3 regions of the Kitasatospora sp. NPDC056531 genome follow, and region 1 is predicted to be linked to each of the others. Evidence: riboswitches for the same ligand, from Rfam matches in the RefSeq annotation. Region 1 holds a riboswitch; each other region holds the start of a gene.
The links. Region 1 has a riboswitch for cyclic di-AMP ahead of ACFQ87_RS24165 (transglycosylase family protein). Riboswitches for the same ligand answer to the same signal wherever they lie in the genome.
Positions count from the first base shown of each region.

Region 2: another riboswitch for cyclic di-AMP. It lies ahead of ACFQ87_RS20085 (transglycosylase family protein); the one in region 1 lies ahead of ACFQ87_RS24165 (transglycosylase family protein).
Region 3: another riboswitch for cyclic di-AMP. It lies ahead of ACFQ87_RS43815 (LysM peptidoglycan-binding domain-containing protein); the one in region 1 lies ahead of ACFQ87_RS24165 (transglycosylase family protein).

Region 1 is NZ_JBHTTU010000030.1:80,121-85,005, forward strand. Features, by position in the region: gene ACFQ87_RS24150 (glycoside hydrolase family 13 protein) at 1-691, shown strand, start outside; gene ACFQ87_RS24155 (LacI family DNA-binding transcriptional regulator) at 717-1,736, shown strand; gene ACFQ87_RS24160 (hypothetical protein) at 1,834-2,034, opposite strand; gene ACFQ87_RS24165 (transglycosylase family protein) at 2,296-3,537, opposite strand; cyclic di-AMP (ydaO/yuaA leader) riboswitch at 3,524-3,725, opposite strand; gene ACFQ87_RS24170 (hypothetical protein) at 4,251-4,885, opposite strand, start outside.
Region 2 is NZ_JBHTTU010000022.1:15,132-20,016, forward strand. Features, by position in the region: gene ACFQ87_RS20080 (cytochrome P450) at 1-1,042, shown strand, start outside; cyclic di-AMP (ydaO/yuaA leader) riboswitch at 1,253-1,419, shown strand; gene ACFQ87_RS20085 (transglycosylase family protein) at 1,424-2,221, shown strand; gene eno (phosphopyruvate hydratase) at 2,511-3,800, shown strand; gene ACFQ87_RS20095 (septum formation initiator family protein) at 3,991-4,458, shown strand; partial or broken gene ACFQ87_RS20100 (DUF501 domain-containing protein) at 4,430-4,885, shown strand, end outside.
Region 3 is NZ_JBHTTU010000190.1:629-5,513, forward strand. Features, by position in the region: gene ACFQ87_RS43810 (hypothetical protein) at 157-597, shown strand; gene ACFQ87_RS43815 (LysM peptidoglycan-binding domain-containing protein) at 994-1,653, opposite strand; gene ACFQ87_RS43820 (hypothetical protein) at 1,571-1,756, shown strand; cyclic di-AMP (ydaO/yuaA leader) riboswitch at 1,730-1,931, opposite strand; gene ACFQ87_RS43825 (hypothetical protein) at 2,200-2,562, opposite strand; gene ACFQ87_RS43830 (MFS transporter) at 3,268-4,482, opposite strand; partial or broken gene ACFQ87_RS43835 (AraC family transcriptional regulator) at 4,549-4,885, shown strand, end outside.

The sequences.
Region 1 (4,885 bases):
CCCGGTCGACGCCCCCACCACCTGGGTGCTGTCCAACCACGACGTCACCCGGCACGCCACCCGCTTCGCCAACGAGCCGGGCCTGGGTACCCAGATCCGCACCCCCGGTGACCGTTCGCTGGGTCTGCGCAGGGCCCGTGCCGCCACGCTGCTGATGCTCGCGCTGCCCGGCTCCGCTTACGTCTACCAGGGCGAGGAGCTCGGCCTGCCGGACGTCACGGACCTGCCGGACGAGGTCCGCCAGGACCCGTCCTTCTTCCGCCAGGCCGGCCAGGACGGCTACCGCGACGGCTGCCGCGTCCCGATCCCGTGGTCCGGCACCGAGGCCCCGTACGGCTTCGGACCGGTGGCGGGCGGGCCGTCCTGGCTGCCGCAGCCGGCCGAGTGGGCCGCGCTCAGCGTCGAGGCGCAGACCGGCGACCCGACCTCCACCCTGGAGCTGTACCGCAGCGCGCTGGCCGTCCGCCGTGCGCAGCCCGACCTGGGCGCGGGTACCGAGGTCGAGTGGCTGGACGCCCCCGAAGGCACCCTGGCCTTCCGCCGCGGCTCCTTCGTCTGCACCGTGAACACCACCGGTGAGCCGGTGCGGATAGCGGCGCCCGGTCGACTGCTGCTCGGCTCGACCGAACTCGTGGTGGACGGTGGCGAGACGGTGCTCGCTCCGGACAGCACCGGCTGGTGGGCGGTCTGACGTGGGTGCAATAGGCTCTGGGCCCGTGACTACGGCGCGACTCTCAGACATCGCGGCGCAGGCGGGGGTCAGCGAAGCCACCGTCTCCCGCGTACTCAACGGCAAGGCGAACGTCTCCGCCGCGACCCGGCAGACCGTGCTGGCGGCGCTCGACGTGCTCGGCTACGAGCGGCCGACCCGGCTGCGCCAGCGCAGCGCCGGGCTGATCGGGCTGATCACGCCGGAGCTGAGCAACCCGATCTTCCCCGCGCTGGCGCAGGTGATCGAGCAGGTGCTCAGCCGGCACGGCTACACGCCGGTGCTGTGCACCCAGACGCCGGGCGGGTCCACCGAGGACGAACTGGTCGAGATGCTGGTCGACCGGGGCGTGGCGGGCATCGTCTTCGTCTCCGGGCTGCACGCCGACAGCACGGCCGACCACGACCGCTACGCCCGGCTGGCCGGGCGCGGGGTGCCGTTCGTGCTGATCAACGGCTACAGCGAGCGGATCGACGCGCCGTTCATCTCGCCGGACGACCGGGCCGCGATGTGGATGGCCGTCCAGCACCTGGCCGAACTCGGGCACGAGCGGATCGGGCTGGCGGTCGGGCAGCGGCGGTACGTGCCGGTGCTGCGCAAGATCGAGGGCTTCACGGCCGCGATGCGCGAGGTGCTCGGGCGCAGCCAGGAGGAGGCGGAGGAACTCGTCCACCACACGCTGTTCAGCGTGGAGGGCGGGCACGCGGCGGCCGGCGCGCTGCTCGACAAGGGCTGCACGGCGATCGTCTGCGGGAGCGACATGATGGCGCTCGGGGCGATCCGGGCGGTGCGGCAGCGCGGGCTGTCGGTGCCGCAGGACGTGTCGGTGGTCGGCTTCGACGACTCGCCGCTGATCGCCTTCACCGAGCCGCCGTTGACCACGATCCGCCAGCCGGTCGAGGCGATGGCCACGGCGGCGGTGGACGCGCTGCTGGAGGAGGTCGGCGGGAACGCCGCCCAGCGCGGGGAGTTCATGTTCCAGCCGGAGCTGGTGATGCGCGGGTCCACCGGGGCCTGCGCACGCTGACCCCTGGTACCGGGTGGTGGTACTCAACTGACGGGCCCCGGAGGGCGGTTGCTCTCCGGGGCCCGTCGGCGTGCGTCTGCTCGACCGTGCGGTCCGGTCAGCCCTCCTGGACGGCCGGGCGGTCGGCGGTGAGCCGGTGGCCGTCGGCCGCGTCGCCGGTCCTGGTCTCGGTGCGGCGGCCGCGGGCCAGGTAGTCGCGCAGGATCAGTTCGACCGCGTCCTGCGGGCTTTTGGTGCCGGAGAGCAGCATCGCGTCTATCGCGAGGTTCGCGTCGAGCGTGATGGTGACCTGGGCCATGCTGATTCCTCCTCGGGTGCAGAGCAGCAGCATGCCCGTCGGGGCGGGGTTTCACCATGCGAATACGCCGAAACCCCGGGGAGGAGCGACCAGACTCTCCCCGGGGGTGGCGGGTGGTCAGCGTTCGGATGACGGCTGACAGATGTTGAATTCTGTTATCTGAAATCTGTTACCTGTCAGCTGTTCGCTGTTGTCCGTCAGCTGTGGGCCCGTGGGCTGCGGGCCCGTGGGTTGTGGGCGTCTGGGCCCGTGGGCCGTTGCTCAGACCCGGCCGGCGAAGTCCGGGGCCCAGTTGGCGATGGTCTGCTCGCGCACGCCCGAGCTCGGGTTGGCCGCCTCGATGTACTTGCCGCCGCCGATGTAGATCGCGACGTGGTACACGCCGGAGTTCTGGCCGTTGTTCGACCAGAACAGCAGGTCGCCCGGCTGCAGGCTGTCCAGCGAGACGTGGGTGCTGGCGGCGGCCTGGTCGGCGGCGACGCGCGGGATGTTGATGCCCGCGGCGCGCAGCGCGGCCTGGGTCAGGCCGGAGCAGTCCCAGCCGCCGTTGCCGGTGCCGCCGTAGACGTAGGCCTGGCCGACCTTGGACTCGGCGAAGGACACCGCGGCGGCCATGCTGCCGGTGGCGGCCTGGGCGACCGGCTTGGCGACCGGCTTGGCAGCGGGCTTCGAGGCCGGCTTCGAGGCCTGGGTCTGGGCGATCGGCTTGGCGTTCACGGCACCGCCGTTCGCGGCCTGGCCGGCCTTCTGGGAGCGGTTGAACCAGCCGAAGTTCGAGCCGGAGGTGGACGAGGAGGACTTGTCGGCCTGGGCCTTGTCGCCGTCGCCGAAGGTCAGGTGCTGGCCGGGGTAGATGGTGTCCGGGCCCTCGGTCAGGGTGGCGCGGTTGAGGTCGTACAGGTGCTGCCAGCCGCCCTGGACGTTGTTCTTCGAGGCGATCGAGGACAGCCAGTCGCCCTCGACGACGGTGTAGTCGGTGGAGGACTGCGCCTGCTCCTGGGCGGGCGCGGCCGGCTTGGCGGGCTTCGCGGCCGGGGCCTGGCTCTGCGCGGGCTTGGCGGCGGGCTTGGCGGCCGTGCCGGCGGAAGTGTCGACGGCGGCCGGGGCGCCACCCTTGGTCAGGCCGGCCTGGACCGAGCAGACGGGCCAGGCGCCCGGGCCCTGCGAGGCGAGGACCTTCTCGGCGATGGCGATCTGCTGGTCCTTGGTGGCCTGGTTGGCCTCCGGGGCGTACGCGGTACCGCCGAAGGCGGCCCAGGTGCTGGAGGTGAACTGCAGGCCGCCGTAGAAGCCGTTGCCGGTGTTGATGCTCCAGTTGCCGCTGCTCTCGCACTGGGCGACCTTGTCCCAGGTGGCGACGGGGGCGGCGTTGGCGGTGCCGGTGGTGAGGCACGGGATGGTGAGACCGACACTCGCGACGCCGATGGCGGCGATCACGCGACGGGTACGGCCGGACGGGCGGGCGCCGTTGGTGGGCAGCATGAAGACGCGGTCCTCTCCCACGCCTGCGAGGTGAGCTGTCGGATTCGGGCTGGAGTTGCCCGGCCGCGCTGTGGACGCGGCTTCACCCCTAGCCCTGGACCGTTCCGAGGAGCGGCCCGGGGCGACTTACCTGTGGTTCCCCCGCTCCTGCCGTGGTGCGTTTTCGCGCTGCCAGGACATCCGACGGCAGGACTCGGCGTTGCGGATGAACTGGGTCCGTGTGGTTACGAACTGGGGAGCACGTTAAGCGGACTTAAGTTCAAACTGCAAATATCTGTGACGCGCATCACGGTTTAGTGGAAACTGTCAAATTGGACACGGATCATGATCGTAAATGATCGTTTTTCAGCAACGCTGCTGTGGATTCCCGCAATTGTCTCCGCTTCAGAAGTGAAGTGACGGAGTGTAGAAGTGTGCGATGGCGCGTCGGGCGCAACAGGGGAGTAGTCGTGAATCGAGCGCCGGAATGCGCGCCCGGCATTTACGCTCAAAAGCGACAAAACGGACATAGCGGCCTATTGGCCGTTATGCTTCTGTAACTCCCGAAGCTCCTGTAATTCCCGTACCTGGACAAGCTGCGGGGCGAGCCGAAGAAAATGAACGAGGGCGGGTGGAGGAGCGGCGGAAAGGGCGGGCCGCAGGGCAGGCCGGTGCAAGCCGAAGGGCCCGGAACGCAGTCGTTCCGGGCCCTTGGGTACGGCGGGGAGTGTGTGACGGCGGTCGCGGGCCGCCCGCTAGGCCTCCACGGACCCCTGGGCGGCCGCGTGGGCGCCGCGGGAGCCCTCCTGGGCCCCGGCGGCGGCCGCGGCCTCCGCCTCGGCCCGGGCCAGCTCCTCCGGCGTCGGCGTCGGCAGTGCGGCCAGGTAGGTGGAGGCGATCAGCTGACCGACGGCCGGGTAGGCGCCCAGCGGCGCGGCCGACGGGCAGCCGGTCTCCTCGGCGGCCGTGGCGAGCAGCTCCGAGTCCGCCTCGGGCCCGATCACCAGCGGGGCCAGCGCGGGGCGCTGGGAGCCGGTCTCCTTGAGGTGGTTGACGGCGTCGGCCACCGAGCCGGGGACGTCGAGTGCCGCGGCGACGACCGGGACGGCCAGTCGGGCGGCCAGCAGCACGCCGGTGATGCCGGCCGCGGCGGCCGCGTCCTCGCCGCCGACGGTGGTCAGGACCACGCCGTCCGCGGCGGTCGCGATGGCGAACAGCCGGGCCCGGTCGGCCCGGGCCAGCCCGGCCTCGGACAGCCGCACGTGCACGGCCTCGGCCAACAGCGGGTGCGGGCCCAGTGTGTCGGTGACGGTCGCGCCGTACTCGGCGGCGAGGGCGTGAAGCCCGGTCAGGAAGTCGTGCGGCCCGGGCACCAGCGGCACCACGACGG
Region 2 (4,885 bases), on a different contig from region 1:
GCAGGCGGACCTGATGACCCACCTGCTGAACATCGACCCGCCGGACCACACCCGGCTGCGCCGGCTGGTGTCCAAGGCGTTCACGCCGCGCCGGGTGGCCGAGTTCGAGCCGCGGGTGCAGCAGCTCACCGACCGGCTGATCGACGGCTTCGCGCAGCGCGGTTCGGCGGACCTGATCCACGAGTTCGCCTTCCCGCTCCCCATCTACGCGATCTGCGACATGCTGGGCGTGCCGGCGGAGGACCAGGACGACTTCCGCGACTGGGCCGGCATGATGCTGCGACACACAAAGCCGGGCCACGGCGGGAGCCAACGCGGCGGCGTGGGACGGGCGGTGAAGCGGATGCGGGCGTACCTGCTGGAGCTGATCCACCGCAAGCGGGCCGACCTCGGTGACGACCTGATCTCCGGTCTGATCAGGGCCAGTGACCACGGCGAGCACCTGACCGAGAACGAGGCGGCCGCGATGGCCTTCATCCTGCTGTTCGCCGGTTTCGAAACGACCGTCAACCTGATCGGCAACGGGACGTACGCGCTGCTGCGCAACCCGGGGCAGCGGGTGCTGCTGCAGGAGTCGGTGGTGCGCGGGGAGACCGCGCTGCTGGAGACCGGGATCGAGGAACTCCTGCGCTACGACGGGCCGGTGGAGCTGGCGACCTGGCGGTTCGCGACCAGGCCGCTGACCATCGGCGGGGTGGACATCCCGGTGGGCGATCCGGTGCTGGTGGTGCTGGCGGCGGCGAACCGCGACCCGGCCCGGTTCGCGGACGAGAACACCCTCGACCTGACCCGGGTCGACAATCCCCACCTGGGGTTCGGGCACGGCATCCACTACTGCATCGGCGCCCCGCTGGCCCGGCTCGAAGGACGCGCCGCGCTGGCCACGCTGCTTTCCCGGCTGCCCGATCTGCGACTGGCCGAAAGCCCGGAGAATCTCCGCTGGCGGGGTGGCCTGATCATGCGTGGATTGCGCGAACTTCCGGTCGAATTCAGTCCCGAGATCCGGTCTCCGCATGCCCTTCCTGAGGCTTCGACACGCTGACGGGACGCCGTTGATGCCCTCCTGACAGCGGGGTGAACACCCATCAATCCGGACAAACAGGCGCAGTTGGTAGGCGATTGATCACATGCCGTAATTCCTGTGTGATGTCGGCGATATGAGCTTGTGATTGGTCTGAGGATCTGTCTAGTCTCCCTGGAGTTCGCAGCTGCGGACCTCGTGCGCGGAACGCCGAATCCTGCCCGCCGCGCCACGGGAAACCGACCAGACCCTTGGGCAGGGGCGGGGGAACCAGGTTTGTTGCCGTCCTCCACGGCTTGGGGTGAAGCCGCCCGAGCGGAACGTCTCCGCGCACGGCGGCCGGGCCACCTCCCGGTCCGAACCCGACAGCTCACCTCGCAGGCGTGCGGAGAGGGACCCTTCATGCTGTTCGTTGGAACTGGCCGTCACCGTCGTCGCACCCAGGCCGAGAAGGCCATCGCCGTCGCCGGTGTGGCCGGCGTCGGACTCGCGATGCCGCTCCTCGCCGCCACCGGCGCCTCCGCCGCCCCGGCCTCCGCCTGGGACTCCGTCGCCCAGTGCGAGAGCGGCGGCGACTGGAGCATCAACACCGGCAACGGCTTCTACGGCGGCCTGCAGTTCACCTCCAGCACCTGGAAGGCGTACGGCGGCACCGCCTACGCGCCGCAGGCCAACCAGGCCAGCAAGGGCCAGCAGATATCGGTCGCCGAGAAGGTGCTGGCCTCCCAGGGCCCGGGCGCCTGGCCGGTCTGCTCCGTCAAGGCGGGCCTGAGCAAGGGCGGCGCCCCGGCCGCGGTCGACACCTCCTCGGACGCCAAGCCGCAGTCCGCCCCCCAGCAGCAGACGCCCAAGCAGCAGACGCCCAAGCAGCAGGCCCCGGAGCAGCAGGCCCCCAAGGCGGACGCGAAGCCCGCCCAGTCGTACGCTCCGAAGCACGCCGCCCCGAAGCAGGCCGAGAAGCCCGCGGAGCAGCCGGTCCAGCAGTACGTTCCGAAGCACGCCGCCCCGCGCGCCGCCCAGCCGGCCCAGGCCGCCCCGGCCGGTCACGACTACACCGTCCACTCCGGTGACACCCTGTCGAGCATCGCCGCCGCCCAGAGCGTGTCCGGCGGCTGGCAGGCGCTGTACGACGGCAACCGCGGCACGGTCGGCGGCGACCCGAACCTGATCATGCCCGGCCAGGTCCTGCACCTCGGCTGAACCGGCCCGTAGGGCCTCGACCGAGACGGTCCGTAGGACCTCGAACAGCACCCCGGGGACGAAGGGGGCCGCACCCGGCCCCCTTCGTCCGCATTCGTCCGCGCCGGGGGGACAAGCTGGGACAAGCAGGTGAACTACCGGTGGGTAGTAGGGCCACACGCTGAGACGGAACCGAGGCCAACGTGGCCCCGGGAGCTCGGGCGGTTAGGCTCTGGTCGTAACGACTCCGCAATCGTCCCGCCGACAGCACCACCGTCAGCCGGACCCTGCTTCCGCAAGGAGATGCCTCGTGCCGTCCATCGATGTCGTCGTAGCCCGTGAGATCCTCGACTCGCGCGGCAACCCCACGGTCGAGGTCGAGGTCGGCCTCGACGACGGCAGCACCGGTCGTGCCGCTGTCCCCTCGGGTGCCTCGACCGGCGCCTTCGAGGCGCTGGAGCTGCGCGACGGTGACAAGAACCGCTACTTCGGCAAGGGCGTCGAGAAGGCCGTCCTGGCCGTCATCGAGCAGATCGGCCCGGAGCTCGTCGGCTACGACGCCACCGAGCAGCGCCTGATCGACCAGGCCATGCTCGACCTGGACGCCACCCCCGACAAGTCCTCGCTCGGCGCCAACGCCATCCTGGGCGTCTCGCTGGCCGTCGCGCACGCCGCCTCCGAGGCCAGCGACCTGCCGCTGTTCCGCTACCTGGGCGGCCCGAACGCGCACGTCCTGCCGGTCCCGATGATGAACATCCTCAACGGCGGCTCGCACGCGGACTCCAACGTCGACATCCAGGAGTTCATGATCGCCCCGATCGGCGCGGAGTCCTTCTCCGAGGCCGTCCGCTGGGGCGTCGAGGTCTACCACACCCTCAAGGGCGTGCTGAAGGAGCGCGGCCTGTCCACCGGCCTCGGCGACGAGGGCGGCTTCGCGCCGAACCTGGACAGCAACCGCGAGGCCCTGGACCTCATCATGGAGGCGATCCAGAAGGCCGGCTACGTGCCCGGCCGTGACGTCGCGCTGGCCCTGGACGTCGCCTCCTCCGAGTTCTACCAGGACGGCGCCTACCAGTTCGAGGGCAAGGCCCTCTCGGCCGCCGAGCTCATCGAGTACTACGCCGAGCTGGTCGCCGCCTACCCGCTGGTCTCCATCGAGGACCCGCTGGACGAGTCGGACTGGGACGGCTGGAAGGCCATGACCGTCAAGCTGGGCGACAAGGTCCAGCTGGTCGGTGACGACCTGTTCGTCACCAACCCGGCCCGCCTGGCCAAGGGCATCGAGACCGGCACCGCCAACGCGCTGCTGGTGAAGGTGAACCAGATCGGCTCGCTGACCGAGACCCTGGACGCCGTCGAGCTGGCCCAGCGCAACGGCTACCGCTGCATGATGTCGCACCGCTCCGGCGAGACCGAGGACGTCACCATCGCCGACCTGGCCGTCGCCACCAACTGCGGCCAGATCAAGACCGGTGCCCCGGCCCGCTCCGAGCGCGTCGCCAAGTACAACCAGCTGCTGCGCATCGAGGAGATCCTCGACGACGCCGCCGAGTACGCCGGCCGCGGCGCCTTCCCGCGGTTCCGCTCTGCGGACCAGTAGGCACAGTCGCTCTGCGGACCAGTGAGCACAGTCGCTCCGCGGACCCGTCCGCACAGCAAGCACGAGGGCTGAGCAGCCGAGCTAGCGCAAGCCTGACCGGTGCCCCGCCGCACACCCCGTAGGGTGGACGGCGGGGCACCGTCGCGACCAGGAGGGGATACGGGAGATGGCTGGCTGGAGGATCCCGGGCTTGGCGGCCCGACCTCGGTTCACGAGCCGGGCGACCGTCCTCGTCCTGGTGCTCTGCTCCCTGGTGGCGATCCTCGCCTACCCGACGCGGCAGTTCATCTCCCAGCGCGCCGAGATCTCCGCCCAGCGGGCGAAGGCCGACCACGTGCGCCAGCAGGTCGACCAGCTGCGCCGGGACAAGGCCCGCTGGCAGGACCCGGAGTACGTCAAGGCGCAGGCCCGCGCCCGGTTGCACTACGCGGTGCCGGGGGAGACCCCGTACATCGCGGTGGACCCGGCCGGCCCTGCCGCCCAGCCCTCCGCGCCCGCCGCACCCGCCCCCTCCGGCGGTACGGCCCAGGCCGCCAAGCCCTGGTACGCCAGCGTCTGGGACTCGGTGGACGCCGCCGACACCGTCGCGCTGGCCCCCGCGACCCCCCGTCCGCTCCCCCCGTCCCCCGTTGGAGACCCCACCCCCCATGACCACTGAGAACCACCCCGCCGTCTCCGACGCCGACGTCGCGGCCATCGCCGCCCAGCTCGGCCGGGTGCCGCGCGGCCTGCGCGGTGTCGCGCACCGCTGCCCCTGCGGCAACCCCGACGTCGTGGAGACGGCCCCCCGGCTGCCGGACGGCACGCCGTTCCCGACGCTCTACTACCTGACCTGCCCCAAGGCCGCCTCGCTGATCGGCACCCTGGAGGCGGAAGGCGTGATGAAGGAGCAGAGCGCCCGGCTCGCCGAGGACCCGGAGCTGGCCGCCGCCTACCAGAAGGCGCACGAGGACTACATCGCCCGGCGCGACGCGATCGAGGTGCTGGAGGGCTTCCCGAGCGCCGGCGGCATGCCGGACCGGGTGAAGTGCCTGCACGTGCTGGTCGGGCACTCGCTGGCGGCCGGCGAGGGCGTCAACCCGTTC
Region 3 (4,885 bases), on a different contig from region 1:
GAGGTTTGACGGACCGTTTCCGGTCAGATATGGCGATCGTTCGATCCAGATCTATCGGGGAACTGATCACCGCCGCTAAGGTGCGGCGCGTCCCGTTGTTACGCCCTCCCGTGCCGCTCCGACGGCGGGGAGACGACCGATCGGAACGATGTCGCCGTGACCACGATCCTCCGCCAGCTGATGACCCGCGCCGGAAGGGCGGCCGCGACGGTCGCCGTGCTCGCGGCCGCCCTCGCCGGCACGACGGCCGGCACCGCCTCGGCGGCCGGCGGCTGGAGCTGCTCCGGGGCACCCGTCCCGAACGGCTACGTCATCACCATGTACAACCCCGGCGGCTGCAACAACCACGGCGCATGGTTCCAGCAGCCCGCCCAGAACCGCCTGTGGACCTGCTCCGGCTCGCCGATCGTCTCCGGCTACGTGCTGACGAACTACGACTCCCGAGGCTGCAGCGGCGTCGGCGCCTGGTTCCACGAGCTGGTCCGCAACGGCATCTGGACCTGCCCGTACTCGCCCATCCCGGCCGGCTACCGCAGCACCACCTACGACGCCCGCGGCTGCGGCGGCCTCGGCGCCTGGCTCACCGCCAAGGCCTGAGAAGCGGGGCCCGCCGACGGAGGCGACCCCTTGGTCGCCCCCCCGTGCGGCCACCGACGGCAAGCTCCTGACGCTCGGCCTTCGCACCGGCGACGCGCGTTCTCCGGGCGCCCCGTCGGGTCGCGGGACCCGGGATGCATCCCGCCAGGAACCACACCGACTCGCCTGCCAAGCCCGCTCGGTGCACCCGCCCTCCCGCCGGGCGCACCGCGTGGAGGGGTCAGACCGCGCCGCGGTCCCGTCCGGACCCCGGGTACGCCGACGGCCCGGCTCACGCACCGCGACGTGAACCGGGCCGGTCAGGTGGCCGCTCGGCAGCCCGTCAGCCGCCGTACATCCGGCCGACGGGCGGTACTCGCTCGGACCCATCGGTTCGAAGAGGCCGATCAGGTCCGATCAGTACGCGTTGTGCACCTGCCAGAACGCCCAGGCGGCGTTCGGGCTGCCGTAGACGGTGTTCATGTACTGCAGGGCCCACTTGAGCTGGGTGGCGGGGTTGTTCTGCCAGTCGGAACCGGCCGAGGCCATCTTGTTGCCGGGCAGCGCCTGCGGCAGGCCGTAGGCACCCGAGCTCGGGTTCGTGGCGTGGATGTTCCAGCCGCTCTCGTGGCTGATGATCTGGTCGAACGAGGCCAGTTGGTTCGCCGGGACGATCGAGGCCGCGAGCGCCTGCAGCGCGGCCGGGGTGTTGGCGACCGGAGCGGCCGGGGTCGCGGCCAGCGGGCTGGCGGCGGCCGGCTTGGCCGGAGCCGCGGCAGGCGCCGGGGCGGCCCCGCCCAGGGTCAGGTGCTGGCCAGGGTAGATCTTGCCCGGGCCCTTGGTCAGCACGGACTTGTTGAGGTCGTAGAGCTTCTGCCAGCCACCCTGCACGTGGTGCGCGGTGGCGATCTTGGTGAGGGAGTCACCGCTCTGGACGGTGTAGCCGGCGGGCGCCTGCGGGGCGGCGGCCGGGGCCGAGTGCACCGGGGCGGACTTGACCGGGGCGGACTTGACGGGGGCGGCGTTCGCGGCGGTGGCGGCGACCACCGGGATGCCGGCGCCGACGCCGACGACCACGGCGGCCGCGACGATGCGCTTGACGGAACCGACAGCGAACAGGCTGGGGCGAGCGTTGACGGGCAGCATGAAGAGCGATTCCTCTCACACGCCTGCGAGGTGAGCTGTCGGGTTCGGGCTGGAGTTGCCCGGCCGCACAGAGACGCGGCTTCACCCCTAGCCCCGCCGGAACCAGTCCGGATGAGGCGACTTACCTGTGGGTCCCCCGCTCCTGCCGCGGTGCTTCATGGATGCACGTGCCCGCCCGATCCGGCGGCAGGATTCGGCGTTCCGGAGAGCGGGGTTCGTTTCGTACGGAGACGAACGAGAAGGACCGTAAACGGCACGGAGCCAATAGCACAAGCCCTCGTGAGCTGGGTCACGGTCCGGCCGGATTGTCCGAATGATCCGCAATAGCGCTTGATAACGATTCGGCAACGCCCCTATGAGTGCGTGTCAGCGCGGGCCGCCGCACCCAGTGCGGCGGCCACCGCCCGATGGCGCGCCGTGCGGGTCGCAGGTCCGGGCCGGCGCGCCCGCCCTTTGGCGCGTCGACCTGACCAGTGGTCAGCCCGCCCGCCAGCCCTGCGCGCCGACGCCGTCCGGCACCTCGGCTGCCGGATCGTACGGGGTGCGGGTGTGGACGAAGCCGGCCCGGTCCAGGTGGTCGACCGCGCCGTCGGCCCGGCGCACCACACGCAGCGGCTCGCCCGCGCAGTAGCCGTCCAGCCCGGTCCAGGTCCCGTCCGGCTCGGGCCGGAACCGTGAGGTACGGGCCGCACCGCCCAGCGCTGTGAGCTCCAGCACACGGCCGGCTCGCAGGTGCAGCGCGACCGCGCTGGCGCCCCAGTACCAGGGGCCGGTCTGCGCCAGCAGTTCCTGGTCGGCGTCGGCGAAGGGCCACCAGGGCTCGGGGATCCCGCGGCTCATGCTCGGCGGTGATCGCGATCAGGTCGCGGGCCAGCCGGCCGAGGTTGAGGCCGGCCGTGGTGTTGGCGAGCGTGACGGCCACCACATCGTCCTGCGAGCTGAACAAGAGCGAGACGAGAAAGCCGGGCATCGAGCCGCCGTGGCCGACCAGCAGCCGGCCTTCCACCTGCTGGAGCTGCAGCAGGCCGTAGCCGGCCGACCCTGGGGGTGGGCCCAGGCAGCCGGGCGGGAGATCCGTAGACCGATTGCCGCGCCTGGCCGTCGTCGGCCCCGGCAACCGCGGGAGCGACGAGCCTCACGGCGGCCACCGTCCCCGCCGTGTCCTCGACGTCCAGCAGCAGACCCATCAACGCTTACGCAGCCTCAGGAACATCGGCGCAGGAAGCAAGGTCACTCCCGGCGCGAACCCGTTGCGACCTCGAAGGAGACGAAGCCTCGGCCAAGGCCGCCTCCACCCACTCACCATCTCTGACACAACCAGACAATCTCATGCCTCACGAAGAAGATCGAACCCGGATCGAGGGCGTGTCCAGTGAACGGCTCTTACAAGATTCTCGTAGTCGGTGATCGCTTCAACCGGCGTGTGGTGTCGGCTTGTTGGCGGTGGCAGGCTGGCTGTGTGTGTTGTCACGGTGGGGGACCTGCTGCCGCAGCCGGCCGCGGTGCAGGTCGAGCAAGTGGAGACCAGTGGGGATCTGCTGCGGATCACGGCCCGGACCAGGGATGACGCTCCGGCGGTGTGTCCGGGGTGCGGGCAGTCGCCGCTTCCGTCTCCGGCACCGCAGGCTCCGGCAGGCTGCGGAACAGCGCCCAGCTCAGCACCGGCATCACCACCAGCGGTAGCAGCGCCGTCCGCAGGGAGGTCGCGTCCGCGAGGGCTCCGATCAGCGGGCTGGCCAGGCCGCCGATGCTGACCGTCAGCCCGAGGGTGATCCCGCTCGCGGTGCCGATCCGGCTGGGCAGGTAGTCCTGCCCGAGCGTGACCTGCAGCGAGAACGGCACGTACAGGCCCGCTGAGGTCAGCGCCACGAACAGGTACAGCGCCGGGCCCGGCACCAGCAGCACCCCGGCCACCGCCACCGCCGCGACCAGGTACGACCAGCGCGCCACCGCGACCCGGCCCCACCGGTCCGCCAGCGCCCCGCCCAGCACCGAACCCACCGCGCCGCCCGCGTACAGCACCACCAGCGCCGCGGTGCCGGCCGCCGTCCCGCCGCCGAGGCGCTGGGTGGCGAACAGGGACAGGAAGGTGCTCAGGCCGACGAAGGCGATCGAGCGGCACACCACGGCCAGCGACAGCTTCACGAAGGAGGCCCGGTCGTCCCGGCCCGCCTTCCGCACCGCGCCCTCCCCGGCGGCGCGCCGCCGCGCCAGCTCGCGCAGCACCGGCGGGCACAGCGCGGCGCCCGCCAGGGCCGGCAGCAGGAGCAGCGGGGTCAGCCGCAGCCCGCCGGTCCCGACCACCACGGCGACCAGCAGCGGGGCCGCCGCGAAGCCCAGGTTGCCGCCCAGCGAGAACCAGGCCATCCCCCGGTGGCCGGCCCCGGCGCCCTGCGCGACCGAGCGGGCCACCTGCGCCGATTCTGGGGGGTAGGCGGCCACCCCGACGCCGGACAGCGCCACGCAGGCGAGCGTCGGCCCGTAGGAGCCGCCCACGCCGCTGAGCGCGATGCCCGCGCCGCCCAGCAGTGTGCTGACCGGCAGCAGCCAGGGCAGCGGCCACCGGTCGGTGAGCGCCCCGAACAGCGGCTGCGCCACCGAGGACAGCAGCGAGGCGGCCAGCACCACGCCCGACACGGCGGCGTAGCCGTAGCCGCGCTCGGCCACCAGGAAGGGCACCAGGGCGGCCACCGCACCCTGGTAGACGTCCACGCAGGAGTGTCCGACGGACAGCAGTGCGATCGACGTATTCTGCGACAGCCGTTTCGTCATCCGGACATGCTCGGGCCAGCACATCCTGTCGGACTTCCGATAATCTGCCAGTCAATGTCGAAGATCCGCCACGATCCCGTCGCCCCGACCCGCGCCCAGCTGCTGCCCTCCGGCACCGGGATCGACGCCCACCGCCACGACGACCACCAGATCGCCTACGCCGCCCGGGGCGTGGTCGCGATCACCACCGACGCCGGCTCCTGGGTCGCCCCCGGCAACCGCGCGCTCTGGATCCCGGCCGGCACCATCCACGCCCACCAGGCGCACGGCGAGCTCGAACTCCACCTCGTCGGCCTGCCCGCCACCGACAACCCGCTGGCCCTCGACCGGCCCACCGTCCTCGCCGTCGGCCCGCTGCTGCGCGAGCTGATCATCGCCTACACCCGTCCCC